Regions from separate parts of the Actinacidiphila sp. bgisy160 genome, predicted to be linked through region 3. Evidence: riboswitches for the same ligand, from Rfam matches in the RefSeq annotation. Region 3 holds a riboswitch; each other region holds the start of a gene.
What was found. Region 3 has a riboswitch for cyclic di-AMP ahead of AC3EUJ_RS24235 (C40 family peptidase). Riboswitches for the same ligand answer to the same signal wherever they lie in the genome.

Region 1: it holds a riboswitch for cyclic di-AMP, as region 3 does, so the genes downstream of both, AC3EUJ_RS28985 (C40 family peptidase) here and AC3EUJ_RS24235 (C40 family peptidase) in region 3, are expected to answer to the same signal.
Region 2: it holds a riboswitch for cyclic di-AMP, as region 3 does, so the genes downstream of both, AC3EUJ_RS02645 (M23 family metallopeptidase) here and AC3EUJ_RS24235 (C40 family peptidase) in region 3, are expected to answer to the same signal.

What each region holds. Positions count from the first base shown of each region.
Region 1 covers NZ_JBYIQW010000048.1:47,587-57,530, forward strand. Annotated here, with positions in the region: gene AC3EUJ_RS28960 (PspC domain-containing protein) at 1-1,037, opposite strand, end outside; gene AC3EUJ_RS28965 (PspC domain-containing protein) at 1,147-2,448, shown strand; gene AC3EUJ_RS28970 (LuxR C-terminal-related transcriptional regulator) at 2,445-3,116, shown strand; gene AC3EUJ_RS28975 (C40 family peptidase) at 3,164-4,231, opposite strand; gene AC3EUJ_RS28980 (hypothetical protein) at 4,570-4,923, shown strand; gene AC3EUJ_RS28985 (C40 family peptidase) at 4,975-6,111, opposite strand; cyclic di-AMP (ydaO/yuaA leader) riboswitch at 6,120-6,278, opposite strand; gene pcrA (DNA helicase PcrA) at 6,501-8,942, shown strand; gene AC3EUJ_RS28995 (M23 family metallopeptidase) at 8,997-9,944, opposite strand, start outside.
Region 2 covers NZ_JBYIQW010000001.1:542,543-552,486, reverse strand. Annotated here, with positions in the region: gene AC3EUJ_RS02650 (hypothetical protein) at 1-146, shown strand, start outside; gene AC3EUJ_RS02645 (M23 family metallopeptidase) at 230-1,360, opposite strand; cyclic di-AMP (ydaO/yuaA leader) riboswitch at 1,546-1,685, opposite strand; gene AC3EUJ_RS02640 (extracellular solute-binding protein) at 1,903-3,309, opposite strand; gene AC3EUJ_RS02635 (caspase, EACC1-associated type) at 3,306-5,783, opposite strand; gene AC3EUJ_RS02630 (effector-associated constant component EACC1) at 5,821-6,189, opposite strand; gene AC3EUJ_RS02625 (hypothetical protein) at 6,377-6,538, shown strand; gene AC3EUJ_RS02620 (hypothetical protein) at 6,609-7,058, shown strand; gene AC3EUJ_RS02615 (helix-turn-helix transcriptional regulator) at 7,273-8,157, shown strand; gene AC3EUJ_RS02610 (endonuclease/exonuclease/phosphatase family protein) at 8,211-9,944, opposite strand, start outside.
Region 3 covers NZ_JBYIQW010000033.1:64,440-74,249, reverse strand. Annotated here, with positions in the region: gene AC3EUJ_RS24245 (ATP-dependent Clp protease proteolytic subunit) at 80-721, shown strand; gene AC3EUJ_RS24240 (hypothetical protein) at 728-1,030, shown strand; cyclic di-AMP (ydaO/yuaA leader) riboswitch at 1,382-1,538, shown strand; gene AC3EUJ_RS24235 (C40 family peptidase) at 1,542-2,015, shown strand; gene AC3EUJ_RS24230 (GNAT family N-acetyltransferase) at 2,049-2,693, shown strand; gene AC3EUJ_RS24225 (ATP-binding protein) at 2,706-3,137, opposite strand; gene AC3EUJ_RS24220 (helix-turn-helix domain-containing protein) at 3,423-4,274, shown strand; gene AC3EUJ_RS24215 (DUF397 domain-containing protein) at 4,290-4,541, shown strand; gene AC3EUJ_RS24210 (8-amino-7-oxononanoate synthase) at 4,544-5,692, opposite strand; gene bioB (biotin synthase BioB) at 5,840-7,063, shown strand; gene AC3EUJ_RS24200 (adenosylmethionine--8-amino-7-oxononanoate transaminase) at 7,056-8,348, shown strand; gene bioD (dethiobiotin synthase) at 8,345-9,076, shown strand; gene AC3EUJ_RS24190 (class I SAM-dependent methyltransferase) at 9,406-9,810, shown strand, end outside.

The DNA.
Region 1 (9,944 bases), on a different contig from region 3:
ACCAGCTGCCCCGCGCCGACCTGGGCCCGCGTCGCGACGGTGCGTCCGCCCGGCTGCAGCTTCGACAGGTCCAGCGTCGCCCGGCCGGTGCCCAGCTCGTACGAGTCCCGCACCGCCGAGAGCGTGGCGGGCGTCCAGGTGCGCTGCTTCCAGTCGGTGCCGACCGACCGCGGCAGCGTCGTGGAGCCCACCAGCAGCGCCGCGGTCAGCAGCACCACGAAGACGGTGCCGCCGCCGAGCCGCCCCCACCAGGTGCTGACCACGAAGCCCAGGCCGAACACGGCCAGCGCGCAGCCGAGGCCGATCTGCACGCTGGTGGCCAGCGGCTGGGACGACCAGGACGCGGCCAGGCCGCCCGCGGCGGCCGCCGCCGCGAGGAAGAACACGAGCACACCGAGCCAGGCGCTCTCGCGCCGCACCGCCCGCCGCCGGTCCCGCCACTCGCGGCGGTCGCGTTCCGCGTCCGCCGGACCGTCGTCCGGCCCCCACAGATAGCCGCCCGGCCCCGGTACCGGGGGTGCGTCCTCGACCGAGGGCTCCTTCCACCACGCCGCGGTGGCGGGGCGCGGCGGCGGCTGGGTCGGCGGCGGTGCCATCGGCTGCGCCGGCGTCTCGGTCGCCTGGCGCCGGTGCACCGACCAGTACACGGCGCCGGCGAAGGCCGCCAGCAGTCCCAGCGAGAAGGCCAGGTTGCCACCGCTGCCCAGCATCGACAGGAACAGCCCGCAGCCGACCAGCGCGACCAGCACCGCGGTCAGCGCGGTCCCCTCCACCCGCCCGGACAGCAGCCGGTGCGCCTCGCTCTCGGTGTCCCCCTCCAGCGGGACGAGCAGCCACGCCAGGCCGTAGGCCACCAGCCCGAGGCCGCCGGTGAGCGCCAGGACGCCGAGCACGATCCGGAAGACCACCGGGTCGATGTCGAAGTACCGTCCCGCGCCCTCGCAGACGCCGGCGATCACCTTGCGCTCGCGGCAGCGCGCCAGCCGCCGGCCCGGCGGTGAGCCGGCCGCCTCCGTCTGCGTGTACTGCTCCGTCATGGCTCCATGGTGGCGGCCCGGGACGTGTGCCGGTATCCGGAACGACCCTGACGCCGCATGGGGGCCAACCCTGATACCCACCGTGGGCGAAACGTGTGACGATCGGGACATGCCAGCCGCCGGACCGCCGACCAGCCCGCCCAACGGGGCGTCGTACTTCGCGCCGCCGGACCCGGCCGAGTCCCCGGTCCGCAGGCTCTACCGCAGCTCCGAGGGCCGGATGATCGGCGGCGTCGCCCGCGGGCTGGCCGGGCACCTCGGACTGCCCGTGGCCTGGGTGCGGGTCGTCTTCGTCGTCCTGGCCACCATCCAGGGCCTCGGCATCCTGCTGTACGCGGTCTTCTGGTTCGTGGTGCCGCTCGGCGTCGGCGGGGTCGTCGAGGCCAAGGAGCCGCGCGACGCCCGCTCCTGGCTCGCCGGACGCAGGCCCGACCGGGGCCAGATCGTCGCGCTCATCGCGCTCGCCATGGGCCTCGGCATCCTGCTGGACAACCTCAACCTCGGCAGGGCCAACGCCTACGTCTGGCCGCTGCTGCTGATCGGGCTCGGCGTCGCCCTGGTGTGGCGGCAGGCGGACAACGCCCGCCGCGCCCGATGGGCCGAGCTGAGCCGCCGCAAGAGGCTGCTGCCGTTCGCCCGCGGCGCCGCCGGGGTGATCCTGGTCGGCGTGGGCGTGACCGGCTTCCTCGTCGTGCAGGGTTCGGTCAGCCACCTGGGCACCATCCTCCAGGCCGCGCTCGCCGTGCTGGTCGGCGCGGCGCTGATCGCCGGACCATACCTCGTGCGCATGACCCAGGACCTGTCCGCCGAGCGTCTCGCCCGCATCCGCGCGCAGGAGCGGGCCGAGGTCGCCGCGCACGTCCACGACTCCGTGCTGCACACCCTGACCCTCATCCAGCGGCACGCCGAGGACCCTCGCGAGGTCGCCCGGCTGGCCCGCGCGCAGGAACGGGAGCTGCGGGCCTGGCTCTACCGGCCCGAGGGCAACGGCAAGGACGACGAGCCCGCCACGCTGGCCGAGGCGGTGCGCCGGGCCGCGGCCGAGGTGGAGGACGCGCACGGCGTCCCTGTCGAGGTGGTGTGCGTCGGCGACTGCCCGCTCGACGAACGGCTGGTGGCGCAGATGCAGGCGGCCCGCGAGGCCATGGTCAACGCCGCCAAGTACGGTGGGGACGAAGCCGTGCAGGTGTACGCGGAGGTCGAGGAGAGCAAGGTCTTCGTATCGGTCCGCGACCGCGGCCCCGGCTTCGACCTCGAGGACGTACCGTCGGACAGGATGGGCGTCCGGGAGTCGATCATCGGCCGGATGCGGCGCAACGGCGGCGAGGCGCGGCTGCGCTCCGCACCGGGCGGGGGGACGGAAGTGGAGCTGGAGATGGACAGGGCCCAGGGACCAGGGAGGTCGTCATGAGCACGGAGCGACGCGTGAGGGTCGTCCTCGTCGACGACCACCGGATGTTCCGCACCGGGGTGCAGGCCGAGATCGGCGAGACCGAGCGGACCGGGGTCGACGTGGTCGGCGAGGCCGCCGACGTGGACCAGGCGGTCTCCGTCATCACCGCCACGCGGCCCGACGTCGTCCTGCTCGACGTCCACCTGCCGGGCGGCGGCGGGGTCGAGGTCCTCAAGCGCTGTGCGGGGCTCATGGGCGACGCCGAACACCCGGTGCGCTTCCTGGCGCTGTCGGTCTCCGACGCCGCCGAGGACGTCATCGGGGTGATCCGCGGCGGCGCCCGCGGCTACGTCACCAAGACCATCACCGGTCCCGACCTGGTCAGTTCGGTCTTCCGGGTCGCCGACGGCGACGCGGTCTTCTCGCCCCGGCTGGCGGGATTCGTCCTGGACGCCTTCGCCTCCACCGACGCCCCGCCGGTCGACGAGGACCTGGACCGGCTGACCCAGCGCGAGCGCGAGGTGCTGCGGCTGATCGCGCGCGGCTACGCGTACAAGGAAGTCGCCAAGCAGCTCTACATCTCGGTGAAGACGGTCGAGTCGCACGTGTCGGCCGTGCTGCGCAAGCTGCAGCTCAGCAACCGGCACGAACTCACCCGCTGGGCGACCGCGCGCCGGCTGGTCTGAGGCCCCGCGGCCGCGGGTGTCACGCCGCGGGTGTCACGCCGCGGGTGTCACGCCGGACGCGTGGCGCCCGCGAAGGGCATCTGGTCGACCGGGGCGAGCTTGACGACGTCACCGGTGCGGGGGGCGTGGATCATCATGCCGTTGCCGACGTAGAGGCCGACGTGGCTGATCCCTGAGTAGAAGAACACCAGGTCACCGGGCTGCAGTTGGGAGCGGGGGATCCGGGTGCCCGCGTTGATCTGGGTGTACGTCGTGCGCGGCAGGGACACCCCGCCCGCCCGCCACGCGGCCTGCGTGAAGCCCGAGCAGTCGTACGACGAGGGCCCGGTGGCGCCCCAGACGTAGGGCAGCCCGAGGGAGTCGTAGGCGAAGGAGACGGCACGGGCGGCGCGCGCGTTGGGGGCGGCGGCGGGCGCCAGGCCGGCGCGGGAGCCGGCGGCGCCGCGGCCGACGCGGGCCGGGTCGGCGGAACCGTGGCCCCCCGAGGACAGTACCTCGGCGCGCTGGCCGGCGGTGAGACGGCCGAGCAACTGCCGCGCGGAGGCCAGGCGCTGCTCCACGGTGCGCTTGTGGCGGGCGAGTTCTGCGCGGGTGCCGCGCAGCTCGTCGAGCTCGGCGCCCGCCTCGGCGCGCAGCTGCTCGATGTCCCGCCGCTGGGCCGACAGGGCGCGCAGCGCGGCATTCTGACGGCTGCTCATCCGGTCCAGCATCCCGGCGCGTTCCAGGTAGTCGCCGGGGGAGGAGGCGAGGGCCAGCTGGACGGCGGGGTCGATGCCACCGCTGCGGTACTGCGCGGTGACGAGGGAGCCGAGACCGTCGCGGGTGCTGTTCAGGCGCTCGGTCCTGCGGGCGAGCTCGTCCTGCAGGCTCTCGATCCGCTCGGTGGCCGTGTCCGCCTTCTCCTTCGCGCCGTTGTACCGCTCGGTGGCCTGCTCGGCCTCCTCGTACAGCCGGTCCACCCGAGCCCTGGCCTCGTCCGTGGTCAGCCGGGGCTCGGCGTGCCCGGCCTCCCCGAACAAGGTCACGGAGGCCGCGCCCGCCAGGGCGAGACCGGCCGCGGTGCGCGCGGTCGTGCCTGACAGGCCGCGTTGCTTGGGCCTTCTGTGCGACGCCACGCGCCGTCACTCCTTCCGGGCTGTCCGTACGCCCCCCGGCGGTCCGGCGGCGGGCGGACGGGGAGCCGTCCACCGCCGGACCTTCGGCGGGGGCGGCCGTGCCGGGGACGGGGTCCTCGCGGCAGTGGGGATCGGCCACCTGGTGCAGGACGCTAAACCTGGCCGCCCGAGGGGGCTCCGGACTGTACGGGACTGGTCCGATTCGGCCGCGGTCTGCCCACGGATGACCGCTGTTCGACGGGTGACCTGGTCACTTGTGGTCCGGCCGTGACCGATATGACGTGAGAGGGCGACCTCGGTGCCGGTTGCTGATAAGAGCCTGGCTAGGGTCCTGAGTCATGGACGTACTCATCAACCTGATCGTCGGTCTGCACATCATCGGCATCGCCGCCCTGCTGGGCGGCTTCCTCACCCAGATGAAGGCCATGGGCCGCGGCGAGGCCCGTTTCGTGCCGGGCATGCTGCACGGCGCGCTGACCATGCTGGTCACCGGCGCGCTGCTGGTCGGCCTCAACCAGGCCGACGACCAGCCGGTCGACAACATCAAGATCGGCGTGAAGCTCGCGATCCTGGTGGTGATCCTCGGCCTGGTCTACGTCAAGCGGGACGAGGAGAAGGTGCCGGCGGCGGCCTTCGGCACCGTGGGTGCGCTGACCACCGCCAACATCTTCATCGCGGTGCTGTGGACCTGAACCCGGCCGCGGGGACGGGCCGGGCTCGGGCTCAGGCCGTCCGGGCGGGGGTCAGGCCATCCGGGCGTAGCCGTAGATCGGCATCTCCGTGATCGGGGCGATCTTCACCACGGTCCCGGTGTGGGGGGCGTGGATCATCTCGCCGCCGCCGATGTAGAGGCCGACGTGGGTGACGTCCGAGTAGAAGAAGACCAGGTCGCCGGGTTGCAGCTGGTCCGCGCCGACGCGGCTGCCGAAGTCGACCTGGTCGTAGGTGGTGCGGGGGATCGAGACGCCCGCGGCGCCCCAGGCGGCCTGGGTCAGGCCGGAGCAGTCGTAGGAGTTCGGGCCGGTGGCGCCGTACACATACGGCTTGCCCAGCTGGGCGCGCGCGAACTCGATCGCCTTGGCCGCCTTGGCGGCGTAGGTGCCGGACGCCGGGGCCGTCGAGCCGGTGGACGAGCCCGATGAGGCCCCCTCCTTCGCCGCCGCCTCCTGCGCGGCCTTCTCCTTGGCGGCGATCTCCGCGGCCTTCGCGGCGGCCTCCTCCCGGCGCTTCTTCTCCAGCGCCGCCAGCCGCGCCTTCTCCTGGGCGGTGAGGCTGTTCAGCAGCTTCTGCGCCGCGGCGAGCTTCTGCTTGACCGCGGTCTTCTCCGCGTTCAGCCGCTGCTGCGCCTCGGTCAGCCTCTGCAGGCTCTCGACGGCCTCGGCGCGCTTGGCCGTGGTCTCGGCCTGCTCGGAGCGGAAGGTCTCCAGCGCGTGCTCCTGGCGGTCGGACAGGCGGTCCATCAGGTGCGCCTGGTCCAGGAACTGCTGCGGGTCGGAGGTGAGCAGGAAGGTCGTCGTCCCGTCCAGGCCGCCGCCGCGGTACTGCGCCGCGGCGTACTCGCCGATGGTGCGGCGGGCGGCGTTGAGCGTCTCGGTCTTTCGGGCCACCTGGTCGAGCAGCGCGTCGGCGCGCGTGCGCTGCTGCTCGGTCTGCTCCTTGGCGCCGTTGTAGCGCTCGGTGGCGGCCTCGGCCTGGTGGTAGAGCTTGTCGACCTGGGCCTTGACCTCGGTGATGGAGGGTTTGTCGGGTGAGGCGGGCGCCGCGCTCGCGCTCTCGCCGAAGAGAGTGACGGTCGCCAGCGCGGCGGTCGTGAGGCCCACCGCGGTCCGGGGACCGGGGACGGTCAGCGCGCGCGGGCGCGGCTTGCGGTGCGTCGCCAAGTCAGGCGGCTCCTTCCGTGGACCGCCTACCGGGTTAGCTGTCGGGTTCGGGCTTCGGAAGGCCGCCCTACGGTCCGTGCGGGCGCGTCGCGCTCGTACGGACCGATTCACCCCAAGGTCGTTGGGTCCCCGGCTCCGGCGGTCGCCGGACTCAGCGGAGGCGGCCCGTGACGGCACGGTCGCCGCCGCGTGGAGCGGACCGCCTGATCCGGCACGGTAGTCAACTGCGGGGGCCTGTGGGAACCCTGGTGCTCGAATTGTCCGCAATCATTTCGTGACCTTCACCATCCGGGCCGCGAAGGGTCGTGACGGGGACGGGGACGGGGACGGGGTCGGGGTCGGGCAAGCGGCGCAACGCTGTCCGTCCCACGGCCTAGACTCGGGAGGCGATGAGCAGCCTCTTTGACGACAGCTTCCTGGCCGGCCTCGAACCGAGGGAGGAGGAGCCCCCGCCGCCTCCCGAGGACGAGCCCGGCACGGTCCCCGACGACCTCTTCGAGGGGCGCTTCGACGCGCCCGTCGACAGGGACGCCTACTACCGGGACGGCGCCCCCCGCCCGGCCGTCGACCCGGCCGCGCTGCTCGACGGGCTCAACGAGCAGCAGCGCGCCGCCGTCGAGCACACCGGCTCCCCGCTGCTCATCGTCGCCGGTGCCGGTTCCGGCAAGACCCGGGTGCTCACCCACCGCATCGCGTACCTGCTGGGCGCCCGCAAGGTGCACCCCGGGCAGATCCTGGCGATCACCTTCACCAACAAGGCCGCCGGGGAGATGAAGGAGCGTGTCGAGCAGCTGGTCGGTCCGCGAGCCAATGTGATGTGGGTCTCCACCTTCCACAGCGCGTGCGTCCGCATCCTGCGCCGGGAGTCCAAGAGGCTCGGCTTCACCTCCAGCTTCTCGATCTACGACGCGGCCGACTCCAAGCGCCTGATGGCCCTGGTCTGCCGCGACCTGGACCTGGATCCCAAGCAGTTCCCGCCGAAGTCCTTCAGCGCCAAGGTCTCCAACCTCAAGAACGAGCTCATCGACGAGGAGACCTTCGCCGACCAGGCCGAGAACCCGTTCGAGAAGAAGCTCGCCGAGGCCTACGCGATGTATCAGTCGCGGCTGCGCGAGGCCAACGCGCTCGACTTCGACGACATCATCATGACCACGGTCAACCTGCTCCAGGCATTCCCGGACGTCGCCGAGCACTACCGGCGCCGCTTCCGCCACGTCCTGGTCGACGAGTACCAGGACACCAACCACGCGCAGTACACCCTGGTGCGCGAACTGGTCGGCACGGGGAGCGGGGAGGGCCAAGGCGAGGGCGAGGAGCCCGCCGAGCTGTGCGTGGTCGGTGACGCCGACCAGAGCATCTACGCCTTCCGCGGCGCCACGATCCGCAACATCCTCCAGTTCGAGGAGGACTACCCGCAGGCCCGCACCATCCTGCTGGAGCAGAACTACCGCTCCACCCAGAACATCCTCTCCGCCGCCAACGCCGTCATCGAGCGCAACGCCTCCCGGCGGCCGAAGAACCTGTGGACCGAGGCCGGGCAGGGCCCCGTCATCACGGGCTACGTCGCCGACCAGGAGCACGACGAGGCGCAGTACATCGCCGACGAGATCGACCGCCTCACCGACGCCGGCGAAGCCCGCCCCGGCGAGGTCGCGGTCTTCTACCGGACCAACGCGCAGTCCCGTGTCTTCGAAGAGGTCTTCATCCGTGTCGGCCTGCCCTACAAGGTCGTCGGCGGGGTCCGCTTCTACGAGCGCAAGGAGGTCCGGGACGTCCTGGCCTACCTGCGGGTGCTCGCCAACCCCGAGGACACCGTCCCGCTGCGCCGCATCCTCAACGTGCCCAAGCGCGGTATCGGGGAGCGCGCCGAGGCCATGGTCGACGCCCTGGCCTCACGCGAGCGGATCTCCTTCGCCGCCGCGCTGCGCCGGGTCGACGAGGCCTTCGGCATGGCCTCGCGCTCGGTCAACGCCGTCAAGCGCTTCAACGAGCTCCTGGAGGAGCTGCGCACCGTCGTCGACTCCGGCGCCGGCCCCGCCACCGTCCTGGAGGCGGTGCTGGAGCGCACGGGCTATCTGGCCGAGCTCCAGGCCTCCACCGACCCGCAGGACGAGACCCGCATCGAGAACCTCCAGGAACTCGCGGCGGTGGCCCTGGAGTTCGAGCAGGAGCGCACCGAGGAGGAGCCCGGCACGCTCGCCGAGTTCCTGGAGCGGGTCGCGCTGGTCGCCGACTCCGACCAGATCCCGGACGACGACGAGGGCGGCGGCGTCATAACGCTGATGACCCTGCACACCGCCAAGGGCCTGGAGTTCCCGGTGGTCTTCCTGACCGGCATGGAGGACGGGGTCTTCCCGCACATGCGCGCGCTCGGCCAGACCAAGGAGCTGGAGGAGGAGCGGCGGCTCGCCTACGTCGGCATCACGCGGGCACGGCAGCGGCTGTACGTGACGCGGTCGACCATGCGCAGCGCCTGGGGCCAGCCCTCGTACAACCCGCCCTCGCGCTTCCTGGAGGAGATCCCGGAGCCGCTCATCGAGTGGAAGCGCACGGGTGCCTCCGCGGCGCCCTCCGCCTCGGTGACGGCGGCGGCCTCGATGCTGTCGCGTTCCCCGTCGAAGAGCGGTCCCTCCGGTTTCGCGACGCGGCGCACCCAGGACCGCCCGGTCATCTCGCTGGCGGTGGGGGACCGGGTCACGCACGACACGTTCGGGCTGGGCACAGTCGTCGCGGTCGACGGCAGCGGGGAGAAGGCCAAGGCCACCATCGACTTCGGCGACGAGCGGCCCAAGGTGCTGCTGCTGCGGTACGCGCCGGTGGAGAAGCTCTAGCGGTTGCAGTCCCGGTCCCCGTCCCGGTCCCGCGGCGGCGGGACCGGCCGGTGCTCAGCGCGGGTCGATCCCGTGCTTCAGCAGCCACTGCAGCGGGTCGATGGCCGCTCCGCCGGCGGGCCGCACCTCGAAGTGGAGGTGCGGTCCGGTGGAGTTGCCCGAATTGCCGGAGTAGGCGATGACATCGCCCGCCTTGACCGAACCCGAGCGGATCTTGGTGCTGCTCAGGTGGCAGTACCAGGTCTCGGTGCCGTCCGGGGCGGTCACTATCGCCATGTTGCCGTAGGCGCTGTTCCACTGGGTTCGCACGACGCCGTCGGTCGCGGCCATCACCGGTGTGCCGTAGTCCACCGGGAAGTCGATGCCGGTGTGGACCGACATCCAGTTCACGCCCGCCTGGCCGAAGTAGGCGCTCAGCCCGTGCTCCTTGACCGGGAGCAGGAACTTGGGGCGCAACTGCTCCTTGCGGGCCGCCTCCGCCGCCTTCTTCGCGCGCTCCAGCGCCTGGCGCTCCTTGAGGTCGATGCGCTCCTGGTTGCGGCTGGCGCGGTCGGTGAAGTCGTCGACGTCCCGGTTGACCCCGGCGAGCTGCTGGTCGAGCTTCGTGGTCGGCGCGTTGGCGGCCTCGGGGGCGCCGTCGGCCTGGGTGCGGCTGCTGTCGGCGTCGTCGGTGTTGACGGTGACGGCGGCCGCGCAGGCGACGCCCATCACCGCCACGGAGGGGACGGCGACGGTGAGCAGGGCGGAGCGCCGGGCCGGGCGGCGCCTGCGGCTCCCGCCGCCGCTGCCACCGCTGCGCGGGCGGGGCAGGGCGGGCGGGGCTGCGCCGTCATCGGCGCCGCGCTCCGGCTCCGCCTCGGTGTCGTCCTCGGCGGTGCCGCGGGCGTCGTGGGCGTCGTGGGCGTCGGGCTCGTAGGCCTCGTGGGACTCGGCCTCGTAGGAATCCTGCTCGTACTGTTCCGCTTCGTAGTGTTCCGGCTCGTACGGCTCGGCCTCGTACTG
Region 2 (9,944 bases), on a different contig from region 3:
GCCTGCGGCTGGTGAACGTCTGGCAGTCCGCGCAGGCGCTCGAGGCCTTCATGGAGATCATGATGCCCGCCGCCAAGGAGTCCGGCTTCCCGGAGCCGAGCGGGCCGCCGAGGATCTCGGAGCTCTACAACTTCGTCGTCCCGTAGACACGGACCGGCGGCCCTGGGTGACGGGGGGTGTCGCCAAGGCCGCCGGAGTCCGTGTGGTCGTGCGTGGCCGGTCGCTCGTCTCAGACGGACAGGCCCTTGCTGCGCAGCCAGCCCATCGGGCCGATCGGGTCGCCGCCGCCGGGGCGCACCTCGAGGTGCAGGTGCGGGCCGGTGACGTTGCCCGTGGCGCCGACGCGGCCGATGGTGTCACCGGTGGTGACCTTGCCGGAGGTGACGATCATCGAGGAGAGGTGGCAGTACCAGAGCTCGGTGCCGTCGTCGAGGGTCAGGATGATGCGGTAGCCGTACGAACCGGCCCAGCCCGCCTCGGTGATGGTGCCGCTGTGGATGGCCTTGACCGGGGTGCCGGTCGGGGCGGCGAAGTCCTGGCCGGTGTGGGTGTTGGCCCACAGCGAGCTGGACTCGCCGAAGCCCGCGGTCAGGGTGTACGAGGTGACCGGCTTGACGAAGCTCTTGGCGAGCTCGGCCAGGCGGGCGGCCTCGAGCTTCTTCGCGGCCTCCTCCGCGGCCTTCTTCTTGGCGGCGGCCTCAGCGCGGACCCGCTCCGCCGCCGCGGACTTGGCTGCCTTGGCCGAGGCCTCCTGCTGCGCGGCGGTCCTGGCGGCCCGGTCGGCGGCGTTCCGCTGCTGCTGGGCCTGGTCGAGGATGCGGTTGCGCAGCGCCTCACCCGCGTCGGGGCTCAGGGCCTCGGCGACGGGCTTGGCCTCGGGGGCGCTGTCGTCGTCGACGAGCGCGCCGATGCCGGGCAGTTCGGACGCCTCGGGCAGATGGGGAAGGGAGACGGGGAGGGGGTTCTTGCCCTCGGCGGCGGCGACCCCTCCGACACCCAGCACGGCCACGGCCGCGACTCCGAAGACCGCCGAACCGCGGCCCAGGGAGCGCTGCTTGGCGACGCGGTGCCGGCCGCGCACGGGCCCGGCGGACTCCTCGGTGGGGTTCCACGGCTCGGCCGGCGGGCCCTCGTGGGGCGCGCCCTCGAAGGCCTCGAAGGCCTCGATGTCCTCGGCGTCCTCGCTGTGCCGGGCGTCCGCGAAGGCCTCGATGTCCTCGGGGAGCGGGTGGGTGGCGACGGTGGCGGTGGTGGCGGCGGCCTCGTACGCCTCGTGCCCGGCGGCCTCGTGCTCCGCGACGGTGGCGTCCTGGGAGGTCGTCTCCGCGGCGGCGGCCGCGTCGAGCCAGCCGGCGGCCATGTTCCACTGGCCGGTGTCCCAGCCGTCGATCGCGTTCTTCGTCGGCGGTGCCTGCTCGGCTGCCGGGGGGTTCCAGCCGGCGGCGATGTTCCACTCGGCGGTGTCCCACTCGGGGTATGCGCTGACGGACCCCTGTTGCTGTCCGGGTATCAGGGCAGGCTCGTTCGACGCCACGCGGGCGCACTCCTTTCCTTCCTTCTCGCCTACCGGGTTAGCTGACGGGTTCGGAGCAGGAAGGTCTCCTACGAGGACCGCGGAGGGCCCCCGATTCACCCCAGGAAGTGGTTCCCCGGTTCCCGCGGACGGGATTCGGCAAGCGCACGGCGCCGCCCTGTCGGCGGTGGGACGACCGCGCTGCGTTATCGAACGTTAATAGAGGCGCCCGCCAATTCCAAGCCACTCAAGCGAGTTCATGACGGGAATCTATGGGGATGGACGGGACAGAAGCGGACATTGGGTCGTGACTGCCGTGACCTATGGGAAATGTGAGTGTGCATCAGTCGTTATGCGGAAGGGAGTGTCGCGCTCACGAGGAGTGATGGTCACCCCGGACCCCGGCCGCCGAGCGCGCGCCCCAGACGGCCGTCCAGGCGCTCCGCCGAGGCGTCGGCGCCGCGGTGCGCCGCGAGCATTCCGTGCACTTCACGCTGCAGGACCCGGGTGAAGGTGACGTAATGCGCGGTCGCCGGACGGGCCCTGGCGGCCTGCAGCGCGCACCACAGCAGGGTCGTGTAAGCGGGGGTCGCGGCGGACGGCGAGGGCGGGGGCTCCGAGCCGCGTCCCGTGGGGCGGTCGTAGAACCAGGCGCGGGGGTCGTGAGGATCGTCACAGTTGACATTCCCGGCTCCGTATGCCGACCGCCGTGCCGGGGCGAAGCCGGCCCGGAGCAGGGCATGTTGGGCGTCGCGTCCGGTCAGGAAGCGGATCAGGTCCGCGGCGTCGTCCGGGCGGTCGCTGTTCGCCGCCACGCCGAGGCTCTGACCGCCGAGCGCCGCGATGCCGGGGAGCCGGGCCACGCCGAAGCGGACGCCTGGGGCGAGGGCGGCGTCCAGCCGGTTGTAGGCGTAAGGCCAGTTGCGCATCAGCACGCTCTGCCCCTCGGTGAACTGGGCGAGGGTGACCGACTCGTCGGCCTCCAGGGACACCGGGTTGAGGTTGTTGGCGGCGCCCAGCCGGCCGAGCTCGTCCAGGCCCTCGCGCAGCCCGTCCTCGGTGCCGATGTAGCGGCCGTCGCCGTCGACGAGTTCGACGCCCGCGGTCCAGAAGGTCTCCAGGGTGTTGACGGTCAGGCCCTCGTACGCGCGCAGCTGGGTGGTGTAGGCGGCGTGGCCGAGCGGGCGGACGTCGGCGAGCAGGTCGCCGATCTTGGCGTATCCGCGCAGGTCGGCGGGGCGGCGCCCGGCCTTGGCGAGGTCGTCGGTGCGGTAGTAGAGCAGGCCGACGTCGGTGTTGAAGGGCACCGCGTACGTGCGGCCCTTCCAGCGCCCGGCGTCCGCGGCCTGGCGCAGGAAGTCCCCGTCGACGAGGGCGGGGGCGAGCGGGCGCAGCAGCCCGCTGTCGGCGAACTCGGGGATCCAGCTGATGTCGAGGTTGACCACGTCGTACGCGGCGGTGCCCGACTGGAAGGCGCCGATCAGCTCGCTGCGCTGCTCGTCGGAGGCGGAGGGGAGCTCGACGAGCCGGGCGGGCCGGGACGGGTTGCGCCGGTTCCACTCCTCGATCAGGGCGCGGCGGACGCCGGGTCGGCCGCCGGCGGTGAGGTCGGCGTCGCTGGCGACGATCAGCGGCCGGGAGCGGTCGGGCTCCGGCGCCGGGGCGGCGGCGGGGCCGCTGCAGGCCGCCCCGGCCAGCAGGAGCAGGGCGCCCAGCGCGCGGCGCGCGCGCCGGCGGCGGACGGGGCGCGGAGGGCGGAGGGTGCCGTCCACGCCTCGGGGCCCGGTGGCTGTCATGACCCTCCCGAGGTGAGGCGGGTGATGGTCTCCGCGACCCGGTTGGGCAGGTCCTGCGTGGCCGTGAGGCAGGCGCCGCCGCCCTCCGTCACGGCCTTGTTGAAGCGCAGCGAGCAGCCGTAGCCCTCCAGGGACACCACCAGCACGGGGACGTCCACGTCCGGCGGGTCGACGCGGGCGCTGTCCTCGTCGTCGGTGATGAGGACGATCAGGGCGCCGGGGGAATCGGCGAGGGCCCGGGACCACTGCCGCAGGGCGGCGGCCACGGGGGCGTCCCGCTCGACCGGTGCCAGCGCGCGGATCGCGGCGTCCCGCGCGGCCGCGTCGTTCGGCCCGGGACGCAGGAGGGTGCGGCCGGGCACGGCGGCGATGCCGTACCGGTAGCCGGAGGCTCGGGCCAGCACGGAACGCACGACGGGGACGTTGGCCCCGGAGTAGGAGGAGCTGGAGACGTCGACGGCGAACAGGACGTCGCGCCGGGTGCCGGCGGCCTCACCGTGGTCCCGCAGCGCGGCCTCGATGTCCTGCCGGGTGGGCGGTTCGCCGCCAGCCGGGGGGTCGGCGACGAAGACGGCGCTGTCCAGCGGGGTGTCCCCGGCCGCGGTCGTCCCGCTGACGTCCGTACGGAAACCCTGCGCGGCCAGCGCCCACTGCCCCGGGCGGGAGCGGAGCCATTCCCCGAGGCGGTGCACAGCCTCGGCGCGTTCGACGCGGTCGGCCCGGCCGGTCTCCCAGGTCACCGGTACGAGGGTGAGGTCGAGGGGCGGCACGTCGGCGGGGTAGTAGGCGGTGTAGGGGTCGGACTGGTTGCCCAGGCAGGGGGGACGGGACTCCAGGGCCGGGGTGACGAGGCCGGCGAGAGTGGACTCGGTGGTGAGCAGGGCCTGTTGGGTGCCGCGTCGTTCGACCAGCCAGGTCCGGGCGGAACAGGCCAGGGCCCGGTCGTCCGGTGGGGGCACGGCGTCGGTGGTGACCCGGGTGCCCGGCGCCAGGTGCAGCAGCTGGTCCAGGGCGGCGTCCGAGGAGTGCGGTTCGGCGCTGCGGACGACCACGCCCTGGGCGCGGGCGGCGTCGACCAGTTGCTGCGCGGTGCTGCCGGTGCGTGCCACGCCGTCCAGCGAGGTCGTGGTGGCGAGGACCGCGGGCGAGTGCGCGAGGGTGACCGGCCGGCCGAGGACGACGACGCTCTCCGGCCGCCGGGTCTCGGCCAGGACCTGGGTGCGGGCGGTGCCGGCCGCCGGTATCCACACGTCCGGGTGCGGCCCGACGTCCCGCAGTGGCATCGCGCAGTCCCCGCCGTCCTGGCAGGCGCGTTCCGGTTCGGCCCAGGCGGCGGAGGCGCGGAAGGCGGCGATGGTGCGGTCGGTGGGGGCCGCGTAGACGGTGGTGTTGATCTGGCCGCAGCCCTCGGGCCGGCCGCCGAGGGAGGCGCTGGTGGCGGCGGCTTCGCTGTCCTGGAAGGTGTCGAGCACGGAGGTGAGCGCGGCGCGCGTCTCCGGTGAGGTGAGCACCCGCAGTTCGAGCGGGGCGGGGCACAGCGGTGCCGGGCGGTGCGCCCATGTCCAGCCGGTGACGCCGCCCGCGACCAGGGCCAGGGCGGTGCCGGCGCCGACCACGCGGTGCCAGAGCGGCTGGTGGGGGCCCGCCGTCCACGTCCAGGCGAAGCCGGCGTACTGGGCGAGCCGGCGCAGCGGTGCCAGCCAGCGGGTCCCGCGGGCGGGGCGCGGGGTGAGCCGGGCCTGGGACAGGACGGTGTCGCCGGCGCTGTTGCTGGAGCGTTCGGTCGGGAACCAGGGGTCGTAGTCCGCGCGCTCGTCGAGCGTGGCGGCGTACTCGCCGGCCAGTTCGTGCAGCCGGACCCCGAGGCGCTGCACGGTGACCGGCTCGTACGGGTCGGTGCCCTCGGCCAGCACCCGGACCAGGGCGCCGGTGAAGGGCGTCGGGTCGATGCCGTCGCCCTTGTGGATGCGCGAGCCGACGGCCGAGGAGGTGATCAGGGAGAACGGCCGCTCGGGCAGCGGCACCAGGCCGGCGTTGCCGGAGTAGCAGCAGTCCAGGACGAGGACGACGCGCTCGGCGCGCGAGGAGGCGAGCAGCCTCAGCAGGTCCCGGTACGGGATGCCGTCGAGGCGGGCGCCGTCCTTGGTGGACTCCCGGGTCATCAGGTACAGCTCGGGCTCCCCAGTGGCCAGGTCGACGTAGCCGTGCCCGGTGAAGTGGACCAGCAGCAGGTCCTGGGCCTGGGCGGCGGCGGTGCCGATCAGCCGCAGCGCGCGGTCGCGGGTGCGCGCCTCGGCGAGGGTCTCCACGGTGCGCGGGATGAACCGGCCGAGTCCGCCGGAGACGAGCACGGCGCGCAACCGCGCGACATTGGCCCTGGCCGAGGGGATGTTGGAGAAGTCACGGGAGTGCTCGTACTGGGACACCCCGATCAGGACCGCCCGCGACCGGGACGCGAACGGTTCGTACGGCATGCCCGCCGGACCTCCCCAGGGCCGTCTTCCTCCGGATCTAGTTCTCCAGCGTCTGGCGGATGCGGGCCGCCATCGCCTCCAGCTCGCCGCGGGTCAGGGCGTCCCGGCCGGTGAGGACGCACTCCACGTCCCCGGCGCGGACGGTGACGCTGAGCGAGTCGCCGGGCTGGTTGCGCAGGTGGTTGCGCAGGGCGCGGAGCAGCGTGAGCGCGGTGGCCTGCAGGGTCTCCTGAAGGATCATGAGGAGCAGGTCGTAGGCGACGCCCATGCTCTCGTCGGCGGGCCGCTCCCGGCGGACGACCAGCGGCGCCAGCTCCTCGTCGGCCCGTAGCCAGACCTCCAGTCTGCGCAGGTCCTCCGCCGCGTCCGTGCCGCCTTCCAGCTCGATGGTCACGTACGTTTCCATGACGCCTCCCCTCGTTCCCAGCCTACGCTGACGTGTCGTCATTCACAGGCCCTGTGCGGAGAGTTGTGTGTACCGAGCAGGAAATCGCGGCGGCCCGGAGCGAGGCGCCCCACCCCGCCGGCGACCCTGTGCGGCAGGATGCCCGAGTACCCCGGAACGAGGGATTCGCCCGACCCCGGAGGCCGCGATGAAGCTGGGCAGGGCACTGGCGAACGGCTGCGCACAGGAGACGGACGAGGAGCTCACAGGCCGGGAGCCGCTCGTGGACGAGGAGAAGGCCCTCACCGGCCGGACCCCGGGCACCGTGCCGGCCCCCGCGGCGGAGCCCGCCGAGGCCGCGGCACGGTGAGGTTCGGCCGCCGGTTGCCCGAGGAACGGCCGGCGGTGCCCCCCCCACGGGGTACAAGCCGGCCTTCCCGATGCCGGCGTACGACGGCGCCCGCGTGGGCCTCCGGGGCGTCTGCCGGGGCGGGCGGATCGTGTACGGCGCCCTCGACGCCGTCTGCGGCCACCGCCAGCGGCACCGCAGCCCGGCGCCGGGCTGCGACTGCGGCTTCCACTGCCTGCACACGGCTGCCGAGGCACAGGCCCTGACCTGCGCGACGGACCGCCGCGACGCGCTGGTGCTCCAGGTGAGCGTGCTGGGCGCGTACACCCGCTACGAGCGCGGGACGCGCTACGCCCGGCAGCGGGTGCGCACCGTGCGCATGGGGCGCCTGCCGCTGCGGGCGGGCCGCCCGGGTCTTTCGTGCGCGACGGCACCGGACTGCCGGGCCGGCGCGCCTCGACGGCGTCCTGCCGCCGCTGCGCGGCGGGACTGTGCGTGCCGCGGCCGGCGGAGTTCGCGCGGCCGGCCGGGCCCTGGGTGAACATGACCGGGGAGCCTCCGGGACCCGGCACCGCCGAGGAGCCGCACCATGAGCGACTGCCGGCGGAGGCGGAACGGCTCAGGGAGATGCCGGACCGCTTCCAGGAGCGGCTGGAACGGCTGGACCGCCTGGAGGAGAGCCCTCCGCCCGGGTGGCCGCCGGCGGGTCCGGCCGTGCCGGGCCGCCTCATGATCGGCCGCCCATACTGGAACACATGGAGCACAACGCCGAGCTCAGGGACTTCCTGCGGGCCCGCAGGAACCGGCTGAGACCGCAGGACGCCGGCATCACCGTCAGCGGTGCGCCGCGCCGTGTGCCGGGGTTGCGGCGGGAGGAACTGGCGCGGCTGGCCGGGGTGAGCACCGATTACTACACCCGTTTGGAGCAGGGCAGGCACCAGAATGTCTCGGAGGCGGTGCTGGACGCCGTCGCCCGCGCCCTGCGGCTGGACGCGGCCGAACGCGCGTTCCTCTTCGAGCTGGCGCGGCAGCGCACCCCGCCCCGCCGCAGGCCGCAGCGGCCGCAACGGGTGCGCCCCGAGGTGCACCGCGTACTGGACCTGCTGGGCGACCGCACCCCCGTGTTCGTCATCGGCCGCCGCACGGACGTGCTGGCCGCGAACCGGCTGGCCCGCACACTGATCACCGACTTCGAGGCGCTGCCGCACCGCGACCGCAACCTCGCCCGCTTCATGTTCCTCGACGACGCGGCGCGCGACCTGTACCGGGAGTGGGACAAGCATGCCGCCGAGACGGTCGCCGCCCTGCGGCTGGACGCGGCGCGCCACCCGGACGACCCGGGGCTGACCGAGCTGGTCGGCGAACTGACCATCAAGAGCGCCGAGTTCCGCGCCTGGTGGGCCGACCACAACGTGCGGCAGAAGTCGCACGGGGTGAAGCTCTACCACCATCCCGTCGTCGGTGACCTCACCCTGTCGTACGAGCACGCGCTCTTCCCCGGCGACAGCGACCAGCTCGTGTGCATCCACACGGCCGAGCCCGGCTCGACCTCCGAGGCGGCCCTGCAGCTGCTGGCCGCGTGGACCGGCTCCGACACGTCGACCGGCAGCTTCCCCGACCCGGAGCCCGACCCCCGGTGACGCCGTGAGGGCGGCACCGGCGTCACGCCGGTGCCGCCCTCACCACGGACGCGTCAGCAGCCGTCCGGCTTGACGCGGACGATCTGCGGGTCGTGGTCGCTCGCCTGGTCGGCGAACTCCGCGTTGATGTGCACCACGTCGTAGTCGAAGTCGCGCAGCGCCGGACTGAGCAGGATGTGGTCCAGCGACTGCGAGTTGCCCTCGTAGACGTAGGTGTAGCGCTCGAACTTCGGCAGCGTGGTCAGCAGGTCCTTCAGCACGCCGCCCGAGGTGAGGGTGGACACCGTGTCGGAGAACTCGTAGTCGTTGAGGTCGCCGAGGACCACGACGTTGGCCTGCCGGTCGGCCGCGAGCAGCGACTTCACGAAGGTGTTGACCTCGGTGGCCTGCAGCTTCCGCTGGGTCTCGGAGCCGCGCACCGGCTGCTGGTTGACACTGTGCAGGGGCTGGTCGCCGCCCTTGGAGTTGAAGTGGTTGGCGATGACGAAGACCGGCTTCCCGTGGAAGCGGAACTCGCCGACCAGCGGCTTGCGGCTGGCCTTCCATGCCTCGCTGCCGGGGTTGATCCGGCCGGGCGAGACCGACAGCTCCGCGCCCTTGCGGGTCTTGACCGCCTCGACCGCGGTGGTGGCGTCGCCGCCGGCGCGGTCGGTGAACTGCACGCGGTGCGGGTTGAAGAGGAACACCTGGCGGATGTTGCCGCCGGGCTCACCGCCGTCGGTGTCGTTCGCGGGGTCGACCGACCGCCAGCTGTAGCGGGGGCCGCCGGCGGCGACGATCGCGTCGGTGAACTTCCGCACGGTCTGGTCGGCGGTGACGGTGCCGTCGTCGGTGGCGCCGTTGTCGTCCTGGATCTCCTCCAGCGCCACGATGTCGGGTGAGGAGAGGTTGGTGACGACGCCGTCGGCGAGCCGCGCGAACTTGTCCGCGGGGTCGGCCGGGTCGAGGTTCTCCACGTTGTACGTGGCGACCGCGAGCTCGCCGCCCTTCTGCTTGCGGGTCACCTCGCGCCCCAGGCCGTTGTCGACCAGGGTGCCGAGCTGCGTGGCCTGGAGGCTGTAGCCGCCGAAACCGTCGTAGTCGATCGGGCCGGTGGTGGTGCCGGCCAGCTCGTCACCGACGTCGGCGGTCGGGACGTCGGCGCCCGCGCCGATCGACATGACCTTGATGCGCCCGGTGTTGGGCCGGTCGTACGAGCCGTACACCGTGCCACCGCGGCGGGTGCGGTTCTCCTCCGGCTTCACCGTCACCCAGACCTCGTGGTACCGGGTGGTGCCGCCGACGACGCGGGCGTCGGAGAACCGGGCCAGCTCGCCCTCGTGGGCCTCGTAGAAGTCCAGCGCGTACCGGGCCGGGTCGAGCGGCAGGCCCTCGATGCTGCCGCCGCCGGCGTCGGGCGCGTACGCCGCCGGGACGGTGGACGCGTCCAGCGTGACGGGCGCGGGCAGGGCGTTGCCGGCCGACAGGACGGTGGTGGCCGGGCCGGTGACCTCGGTGACGGACTGGCTGCCGGTGCTCGGGTAGTACTCGGAGACCTTGCCGGTCACCAGAACCTTGTCGCCCACGGCGACGGTGGGCGTGACGGAGCCGGTGTAGACGAACACGGCCTCGCTGGTGCGGGCGTCGGCGTCGGCCTCCGGATCCTGGATCCAGTAGCCCTTGGAGCCGGCGGTGCGGACGCCGGTGACGATGCCGGGGACCCGGGTGACGGTCTGGCCCTTGAGCGGGGAGACCCGGGTGGTGCCCTGGATGTCGTGGATCCGGGTGGTGCCGGGCTCGCTCGGCTC
Region 3 (9,810 bases):
CCATCATAACGAGATGTACGTCCTGTACATTTTTTACAGCGACGGGCACCCCTGCCCAGGTGCCCACGGAGGTGCAGCGATGCTTCGACCGACCGCCCGCTACGTCCTGCCCGAGTTCACCGAGCGCACCAGCGAGGGCGTGCGCTCCATGGACCCGTACTCCAAGCTGCTCCAGGAGCGGATCGTCCTGCTCGGGACGCCCATCGACGACACCTCGGCCAACGACGTGATGGCGCAGCTGATCCACCTGGAGGCAGCCGCCCCGGAGCAGGACATCTCGCTCTACATCAACTCGCCCGGCGGGTCCTTCACCGCGATGACCGCGATCTACGACACCATGCAGTTCGTCAGCTGCGACGTGTCGACGGTGTGCGTCGGCCAGGCGGCCTCGGCGGCGGCCGTCCTGCTCGCCGCCGGAACGCCCGGCAAGCGGCTGGCGACCCCCGGCTCGCGGGTGCTGATCCACCAGCCCTCGTTCGGGGAGGTGATCCAGGGCACCACGGCCGACCTGGAGATCCAGGCCGCGGAACTGCTCCGCCGCCGTGATCAGTTGGAGGAGCTGCTGGTACGGCACACCGGACAGGAACCGGAGCGGATCAGGGCCGACATCGAACGGGACACCATTTTTGACGCTCCATCGGCCCTCGCCTACGGACTGGTGGACCGGCTGACGCTGAGCCGCAAGGACGGCGCCGGCCGCCCCCCGCACTCCGCGCGGTGACCGGCCGTGGTACCCGAACTGCCACCGCTCCCGGCCCTGACGCGGGCCGAGGGCGAGCTCGTCGACACCTATCTGGAGGTCGTGGACCTGCTGGGCCGGATCAACCCGTCCCGCTCCCGGGACACCTACGGGGCGCTGCGCGCCGCGCAGGCCCTGGTGGGGCGGGCGACGGAGCTGCGTGACGCGCTGACACTGATGCACATGCGCGGTGAGAGCGAGGTGCACACGGCCACCATGGAACGGGCGCTGCGGGTGCTCGACGGCGAACGGCGCACCGGCCAGGTCACCTTGCCGCCCCACCGTCGCTGACGGAGCGTCACGACGCACTGGTCCGTTCGGGCGACGCGAACTCGAACCGAATGGACTCGCCCGATCGTTGTATCTGCCGTGGACGGCCGAGTGGTCACAAGTTGCGCGACACGGCCGCACTCATCCGGAATCTGACGCTCCGCCCCTGGTGTTCGACTCCTTTCGAGTCGTCAGTCCGGGCCCTGCGTCGCGGAGTCCACCCGAATAGGTGAGTCGTGAACAGACTCACATTCGACCGGTTGCGCTGGGAATCGGTCGCTTCGGTGGGTGATCATCCCTTTGACGACAAGCCCCCGTCATCCCGGCGGGGCGGTCCGCGCGGACGCCGAATCCTGCCGCCGCGCGGATGCCAGGTCGACAACGACGCACCGGCAGGAGCGGAGGACCCGAGCAGTACGGGTCCGGCGCCGGTCGCCGGACCCTTGGGGTGAAGCCGCAGCCGCGGCCGGGCATCTTCGCCTGCCCGAACCCGACAGGTCATCCTTCGCAGGCGGACGACGAAGGGTTGCGCATGAGTGCGCCAACAGCCATGTCCGGGGTCCTGTGCCGGCTGGGGGCGGTATCCGCCCTCACGGCGGCCGCCGTGGCCGGTCCCGCGGTACTGCCGGAGCTCGCCCAGCAGGCCGACGCGGCGACGGTCTCCACCAAGGCGCTGCGGATCGCGGCGTCCAAGAAGGGCGCGCCGTACCAGTACGGGGCCGCCGGCCCCGGCAGGTTCGACTGCTCCGGGCTCACCTTCTACTCCTTCAAGAAGGCGGGCAAGAAGCTGCCCCGCACCGCGGCGGCGCAGTACAACAGCGTCCGGCACATCCGGAAGTCCGCACGGACCCGCGGCGACCTGGTGTTCTTCCACTACGGGAGCAACGTCTACCACGTGGGGATGTACGCCGGGCACGGCAAGATCTGGCACTCCCCCAAGCCCGGCGGGCGGGTGCGGCTGGAGATGATCTGGAGCCGCAGCGTCTGGTACGGCCGGGTGAAGTGACCCCGGTCGCGGACGTGCCGGTAGCGTGCCGGTGTGTCCTTGGAACGAATCCTCGCCGACGCCGCGGTGGGCGTCTTCCCGCCCGCCGACGGCTCGGTGACGGTCGTGCCGCAGCCCACGCCGCGCGACGCCGGGGTGATCGCCTTCACCGCCCACGCCGTGGTCTTCGCGGACGCCGACCCGGGGCGGATCCGCGGGCTGCTGCCGCCCGGCGACCTCTCGGCACCGCTCGATCCGCCGTTCCTCACCGCGCTGTGCGGGCTGCTGGACCGCACGGTGAACAACGTCGACCTGCTGACCGCCGCGCCGGCGCTGCCTGGGCGGCCGCCGGCCGCGCTGGGCCTGCCCCTGCGGGAGACCGCCGAACGGGACCACCCGCGGATCGCCCGGGCCCTGCGGCACCGTGACGACGTCCGGGCGTGGACGGTGCCCGGGGGCACGGTCCTGACCGGCCGGGGCGTGGCGGGCCGCTGGGAGGCGGCCCTGGAGGTCGACCCGGGGGCACGCGGCGCGGGCCTCGGCCGCCGGCTCGCGCTTGCGGCGCGCCATCTCGTCCCCGGGGGCGAGACCGTGTGGGCGCAGATCGCCCCGGGCAATGCGGCGAGCGTGCGGGCGCTCACGGCGGCGGGCTTCGTCCCGATGGGCGCCGAGGCGCTGCTGCTCACACGGGAGGACTGAGGGCCACTGGGGTCACTCGACGGCGGCAGTGGCCCAGGGCAGGCTGATCCAGACCGTCTTGCCGCCCTCCGCGGTGGGGGTGACCAGGAGCGTGCCGCCCGCCTCCACCGTGAGATGACGGATGATCACCATGCCGCGCCCGTTGTCCTGCTGCACGGCGGCGGGCAGCCGCTGGGGCCACCGGGGGTGACTGTCGGTGACCCCGATGCGCAGTTGCTCGTCCCGGTCCAGCTGGACGTCGAGGGTGAAGGTCGGCGACTGGCCGAGGGTGTGCAGCACCGCGTTGGTCGCCAGCTCGGAGACGATGAGCCGGACGGAGTCGGCGGGGTCCGAATCCTCGGGCATGCCCCACTCCACCAGCAGGTCGCTCACGTAGCGACGTACCGCGGGGACCGAGGCAGGGTCGCTCGGCAGGGTGACGGATGCTTCCTGGTGGTCTGCCATGGCGACGCTGTCCCTTTCCCGCCGTGACCAGGACGCCGGCGCCCGCCGCGCCCGTGGCCGCGCGCGCGACAGCCGAAGGCGCCGTGCCCCGCCCACGCGGCACGTCCCCGTTCGGCACTCACGCGCCAGAGTGTCACTCATCGTGCCCTTAATCAGGTGTCACCACAGCTATATGCATATATCTGTCGCCCAAAGCGGTGAACTCTGCTACGAGAGAACGTATTTGCGCGGCAGACTTCGCCCGGGGACCGGCGGGGGTGCCGGGAACCGGGAGGTGCACACACCATGCAGCAGGTGCCGGCGGTACGCCGCCGCAAGATCGGCTCGGAATTGCGCCGTCTGCGCGACACGGCGGGGCTCACCAGCGGTGAGGCCGCCCAGCGGCTGGGGTGGCACCAGTCCAAGGTCAGCCGGATCGAGACCGGCCGCAGCGGGGTGCGCCCCGAGGACGTCACGGCGCTGCTGGACGTGTACGGCGTGCGCGACCAGCGGCTGCGGGAGATGCTCGCCGCGCTCGCGAGCGAGGGCGACCGGCGCGGCTGGTGGCATGAGTTCCGGGAGGAACTTCCCTCCGCCTACCGGGACTTCATCTCCCTGGAGACCGACGCCTGCCGGGCGCGAACCCTGGAGACGACGGTGGTTCCCGGACTGCTGCAGACCCCGGACTACGCCCGTGAGTTGACCCGCTCGGTCCTGCCGCAGCTCGGTCCGCGGCAGATCGCGACCCTGGTGCAGGTGCGGATGGCCCGCCAGGCGGTGCTGCGCGCCGATCCGCCGCTGGAGTTGTGGGCGGTACTGGACGAGGCGGTGCTGCGCCGGAGTGTCGGGGGGCCCGGAGTGATGGCGGCGCAATTGAGCCATCTTGTGGAACTGGGTTCACTGCCTCATGTGCATCTGCAGGTGCTGCCCTTCTCGGCCGGTGGGCATATAGGCGTCACAGGGCCTTTCGTAATCTTCTCATTTCCGCGCATTGCTGATCTCGACGTGGTTGTTCTCGACCATTTGACGAGTAGTCTCTATCTGGATCAGCACGAGGACGTCAGGGCGTACGGTGCTGCCTTCAATCGATTGCGCTCCCATGCCCTGTCGAGTGAGCAGTCGTTGTCCTTCATCTCCGGCATCGGCAAAGGCGCGTAAGGAGGCACGCCCCCCATGTCCAATGTCCTGCCTCAGTACGTCACCTCCAGTGCGTCCCTCTTCGGCGTGAACTGGCGACGCAGCAGCTACAGCACGGCGGCGAACAACTGCGTCGAGACGGCCCTCATCGGAGACGGGCCGCTCTCGGGTCAGCTCGCCGTACGCGACTCCAAGGATGTGCGCGGCCCCGCCCTGCTCTTCCCCCCGGCGGCCTGGGCGGAGTTCCTCGCCGCCGTGGCGACGGGGAACCTGACCGAACACCCCTGAGTTCAGGGGCGCGGCGGCGCCGTACGGACGATCGTCCCCACGGCGTCGCCGATCTCCCGGTCGGTCAGATCGGCCCGCGCGGTGAGCCGCAGCCGCGAGATCCCGTCGGGCACGGACGGTGGCCGGAAGCAGCCCACGGCGAGACCCGCCGCACGGCACGCGGCGGCCCACGCGACGGCCGCCTCGGGTGACGGCGCCCGCACCGACACGACGCACGCGTCCGGCACGGTGGCGTCCAGCCCCGCCTCCACCAGCCGCTCGTACAGCTCGCCGGCGACCGCCCGGGCCCGTACGGCGCGTTCCGGCTCCCGCCTCAGCAGGCGCAGCGCGCCGAGCGCCGCGCCCGTCGCCGCCGGGGCGAGGCCCGTGTCGAAGATGAACGTCCGAGCGGCGTTGACCAGGTGCTCGATGACCCGGGCCGGTCCCAGCACCACTCCGCCCTGGCTGCCCAGGGACTTGGAGAGCGTGGCGGTGCACACCAGTCCGGGCGCGCCCGCCAGTCCCGCCTCCGCGGCCGCTCCACGGCCCCCGGGACCGAGCACCCCGAGGCCGTGGGCGTCGTCCACCAGCAGCGCCGCGCCGTGCTCGCGGCAGGCGGCGGCCAGCGCACCGAGCGGGGCCGCGTCGCCGTCCACCGAGAACACCGAGTCGGTGACGGCCACGGCGGGCCCGCCGTGGCCGATGAGTGCCTTGCGCAGGGCGTCCGGATCGGCGTGCGGCACGACCTCGGTGGCGGCGCGGGAGAGCCGGCAGCCGTCGATGAGCGAGGCGTGGTTGCCGCTGTCGGAGACGATGAGGGTGTCCGGCTCGGTGGTCAGCGCGGTGACGGCGGCGAGGTTGGCGGCGTAGCCGGAGGCCAGGACCAGCGCCGCCTCGAAACCGCAGAAGGCGGCCAGTTCGGCCTCCAGCTCGGCGTGCAGCTCCGTACTGCCGGTGACCAGCCGGGAACCGGTCGAGCCGGCGCCCCAGCGCAGGCAGGCGTCCGCGCCGGCCCGGGTCACCTCGGGGTGGTGGGCGAGCCCCAGGTAGTCGTTGGAGGCGAGGTCCAGCAGGGCCGACCGCGCGGGCCGCGGCCGCAGCGTGCGCACCAGTCCGGCGGCGCGACGCCGTTCGGCGTGCGCGTCGATCCAGTCGAACGGGTCGCGGCTCATGGTCGTCCCCAGGGGTCGGCGGAGGGTTCGGCGCCACCGTAGTGTGCCGGATCGTCTCGCACGGTGTGGTGATGCACACACTCTGCGCGAGCTGTCTTGTGGCATGCCCCATTGGCCCGGGCCCGTGCGGTACGCCAGGATCGCGGCATGGATCTGCTGAATGCTTTGGTCGAGAAGGGCCTGCGCCGCGAGCTGCCCACCCGCGAGGAGGCGCTCGCCGTCCTGGCGACCTCCGACGAGGAACTCCTCGACGTGGTGGCCGCGGCCGGCAAGGTGCGCCGCAAGTGGTTCGGCCGCCGGGTGAAGCTGAACTACCTGGTCAACCTCAAGTCGGGACTGTGCCCGGAGGACTGCTCGTACTGTTCGCAGCGGCTCGGCTCGGAGGCCGGGATCCTCAAATACACCTGGCTGAAGCCCGACGAGGCGGCGGCCGCCGCGGCGGCGGGGGTCGCCGGCGGAGCCAAGCGGGTCTGCCTGGTGGCCAGCGGTCGCGGCCCGACCGACCGCGACGTGGACCGGGTCTCCAAGACCATCGAGACCATCAAGGAGCAGAACGAGGCCGTCGAGGTCTGCGCCTGCCTGGGCCTCCTGTCCGACGGGCAGGCCGAGCGGCTGCGTGGCGCGGGTGCCGACGCGTACAACCACAACCTCAACACCTCGGAAGCCACCTACGGGGACATCACCACCACGCACACCTACGCGGACCGGGTCGAAACGGTGCAACAGGCCCAGGCGGCGGGCCTGTCGGCCTGCTCCGGACTGATCGCGGGCATGGGCGAGAGCGACGAGGACCTGGTCGACGTGGTGTTCGCGCTGCGCGAGCTGGACCCCGACTCCGTCCCGGTGAACTTCCTCATCCCCTTCGAGGGCACCCCGCTGGCGAAGGAGTGGAACCTCACCCCGCAGCGGTGCCTGCGGATTCTCTCGATGGTGCGGTTCGTCTGTCCCGATGTGGAGGTCCGCATCGCGGGCGGCCGCGAGGTGCACCTGCGGAGCATGCAGCCGCTCGCGCTGCACCTGGCGAACTCCATCTTCCTGGGCGACTACCTCACCAGCGAGGGCCAAGCCGGCAAGGCCGACCTCGACATGATCGCGGACGCCGGTTTCGAGGTGGAGGGCGCCGGCGAGGTGACCCTGCCCGGACACCGGGCGGACGCGGCGGCCGCGGCCGGGGGCTGCGGCTCGCACGCCTCCGCGGGCTGCGGGTCGCACGGCGAGGGGGAGGGCGGCGGCTGCGGCCCGTGCGGCGGCCACGCCCACGGTGACGTCCAGGCCGGCGCCGCGCAGCCGGCGGCCGCCGGTGCCACCCGCACCGACCTGGTGGCCGTGCGCCGCCGTGGCACCGGCACGGACCTGCCGCCCAATGCCTGAGCCACTCACCCCCCGCGAGCTGCTGGCCCTGGACCGGGAGCACGTGTGGCATCCGTACGGGCCCATGCCGGGCCGTCACGAACCGCTCGTCGTCGAGTCCGCGGCCGGGGTCCGGCTGCGGCTCGCCGAGCCGGTAGAGGGCGCGACCGAACTCGTCGACGGCATGTCGTCGTGGTGGTCGGCGATCCACGGCTACAACCACCCGGTGCTCAACGAGGCGGCCCGCGGCCAGCTGGACCGGATGAGCCACGTGATGTTCGGCGGGCTCACCCACGAGCCGGCCGTGCGGCTCGCCGCCCGCCTGGTCGAGATCACCCCCGAGCCGCTACGGCACGTATTCCTCGCCGACTCCGGCTCGGTGTCGGTCGAGGTCGCGGTCAAGATGTGCCTGCAGTACTGGCGTTCGCTCGGGCGGCCGGAGAAGCAGCGTCTGATGACCTGGCGCGGCGGCTACCACGGCGACACCTGGCAGCCGATGTCCGTCTGCGACCCCGAGGGGGGCATGCACGGGCTGTGGTCCGGCGTCCTGCCCCGGCAGGTCTTCGCGGACGCGCCGCCGGCCGCGTACGAGGAGGCGTACGCCGGCCACCTGCGGAAGACGATCGCCGCTCACGCGCACGAACTCGCCGCGGTCGTCGTGGAGCCCGTCGTGCAGGGCGCGGGCGGCATGACCTTCCACTCCCCCGCCTATCTGCGCGTGCTGCGCGAGCTCTGCGACGAGCACGACGTGCTGCTGGTGTTCGACGAGATCGCCACCGGCTTCGGGCGGACCGGGACGCTGTTCGCCGCCGACCAGGCCGGGGTCTGCCCGGACGTGATGTGCGTCGGCAAGGCCCTGACCGGCGGCTACCTCACGATGGCCGCCACCTTGTGCACCTCGCGCGTCGCCGACGGGATCTCCCGGGGCGAGGTGCCGGTGCTCGCCCACGGCCCGACCTTCATGGGCAACCCGCTGGCCGCGGCCGTCGCCTGCGCCTCCCTCGACCTGCTGCTCGGCCAGGACTGGGCGCAGGAGGTCAAGCGGATCGAGGCCGGGCTGCGCGAGGGGCTCGCGCCCGCCGCCGGGCTCCCGGGCGTACGCGATGTGCGGGTGCTGGGCGCGATCGGTGTCGTCCAGCTCGACCACCAGGCCGACCTCGCCGCCGCGACGCGGGCCGCCGTCCGCAGCGGGGTATGGTTGCGGCCGTTCCGGGACTTGATCTACACGATGCCCCCGTACATCACGGGGGACGAGGACATCGCGCGCATCTGCGCGGCGGTGCGCGCGGCGGCGGAGGCGGCATGACGGTGTTGTTCGTGACCGGTACGGGCACGGAGATCGGCAAGACGGTGACCACGGCGGCGATCGCGGCCACGGCGCTGTTCAGCCAGTACAGCGTCGCGTACCTGAAGCCCGCGCAGACCGGCGTGGGCCCCGGCGAGCCGGGCGACGCCGCCGAGGTCACCCGGCTCGCCGGCCCGGAGGTCACGAGCGTCGAACTGGCCCGGTACCCCGAACCGCTGGCGCCCGCGACGGCCGCACGGCGCTCCGGGACCGCGCCGGTGGGCCCGGCCGACATCGCGGAGGCGGCGGCGAAGCTGGCGGCCGTGCACGACATCGTCCTGGTCGAGGGCGCCGGCGGGCTGCTCGTCCGTCTCGACGAGGTGGGCGCCACGCTGGCGGACGCGGCACGGATGCTCGCGGCCCCGGTGCTCGTGGTCGCCCCGGCGGGGCTCGGCACCCTCAACGGTGCCGCGCTGACGGCGGAGGCGCTGAAGGCCCGGGATCTGACGTGCGCGGGCTTCGTCATCGGCAGTTGGCCGGACGACCCGGACCTGGCCGCCCGCTGCAACGTCGCCGACCTCCCCGACGTCACCGCCATCCCGCTCCTGGGCGCGCTGCCCGCCGGCGCGGCCGCCCTCGACCCCGCCGTCTTCCGCCAGGCGGCACCCGGCTGGCTCTCCCCCCGCATCGGCGGCATCTGGGACGCCACCGCCTTCACCACGCACTGGGCACCCCCCAGCCCCGCCTGACCCGCTCCACCGTCCGGCCCCCGCCCGTCCCGCGCGGACACGCCCGGGGGTGGCGCGTGAGGGCGCTTCCGGGGCGGGCGGCCCCCCAAGGGCACGGGCGAAGGCGAGCAGGACCGGCGGCATCGGCAGCCGGCCCGACGGCGCGGCCTCGGCCGCCCGTGGTCCGCCGGATTCCGGGGGCGGCACCCCTCCCCGAACGTCCCGTGCGACCGCGCTCGCGCCGGACGGCGGGCGACACGCCGAATTCACCCCGGTACGGGGAGGCTTGGGGCGGGCTCCGGAGCGGCAGAATCGGAGTGAGGGAATGCCGAGGCGAAAGGGGGCCGGCCATGGGGCGCCGCATCGGTGTGACCCGCGAACCCGTCCATCACCCGCTGTTCGCCCGCTTCTACGCCCGCTGCGGCCCGGTGATGGACGCCCGCGCGGGCTTCGGCGCGTACCGGGAGACCGCGCTCGCGGGTCTCTCCGGCCGGGTCATCGAGATCGGCGCGGGCTCGGGCCTGAACTTCCGTCACTATCCGCGCACCGTCGCCGAGGTCGTGGCGATCGAGCCGGAGCGGCATCTGCGCCGGCTGGCCGGCGACGCCGCGCAGTACGCCGAGGTGCCCGTGGACGTCGTGCCCGGCGTCGCCGAGGCGCTGCCGGTCAAGAGCGAGGCCTTCGACGCGGCGGTGGCGTCGCTGGTGCTGTGCTCCGTACGCGACCAGAAGCGCGCCCTGGCCGAGATCCACCGG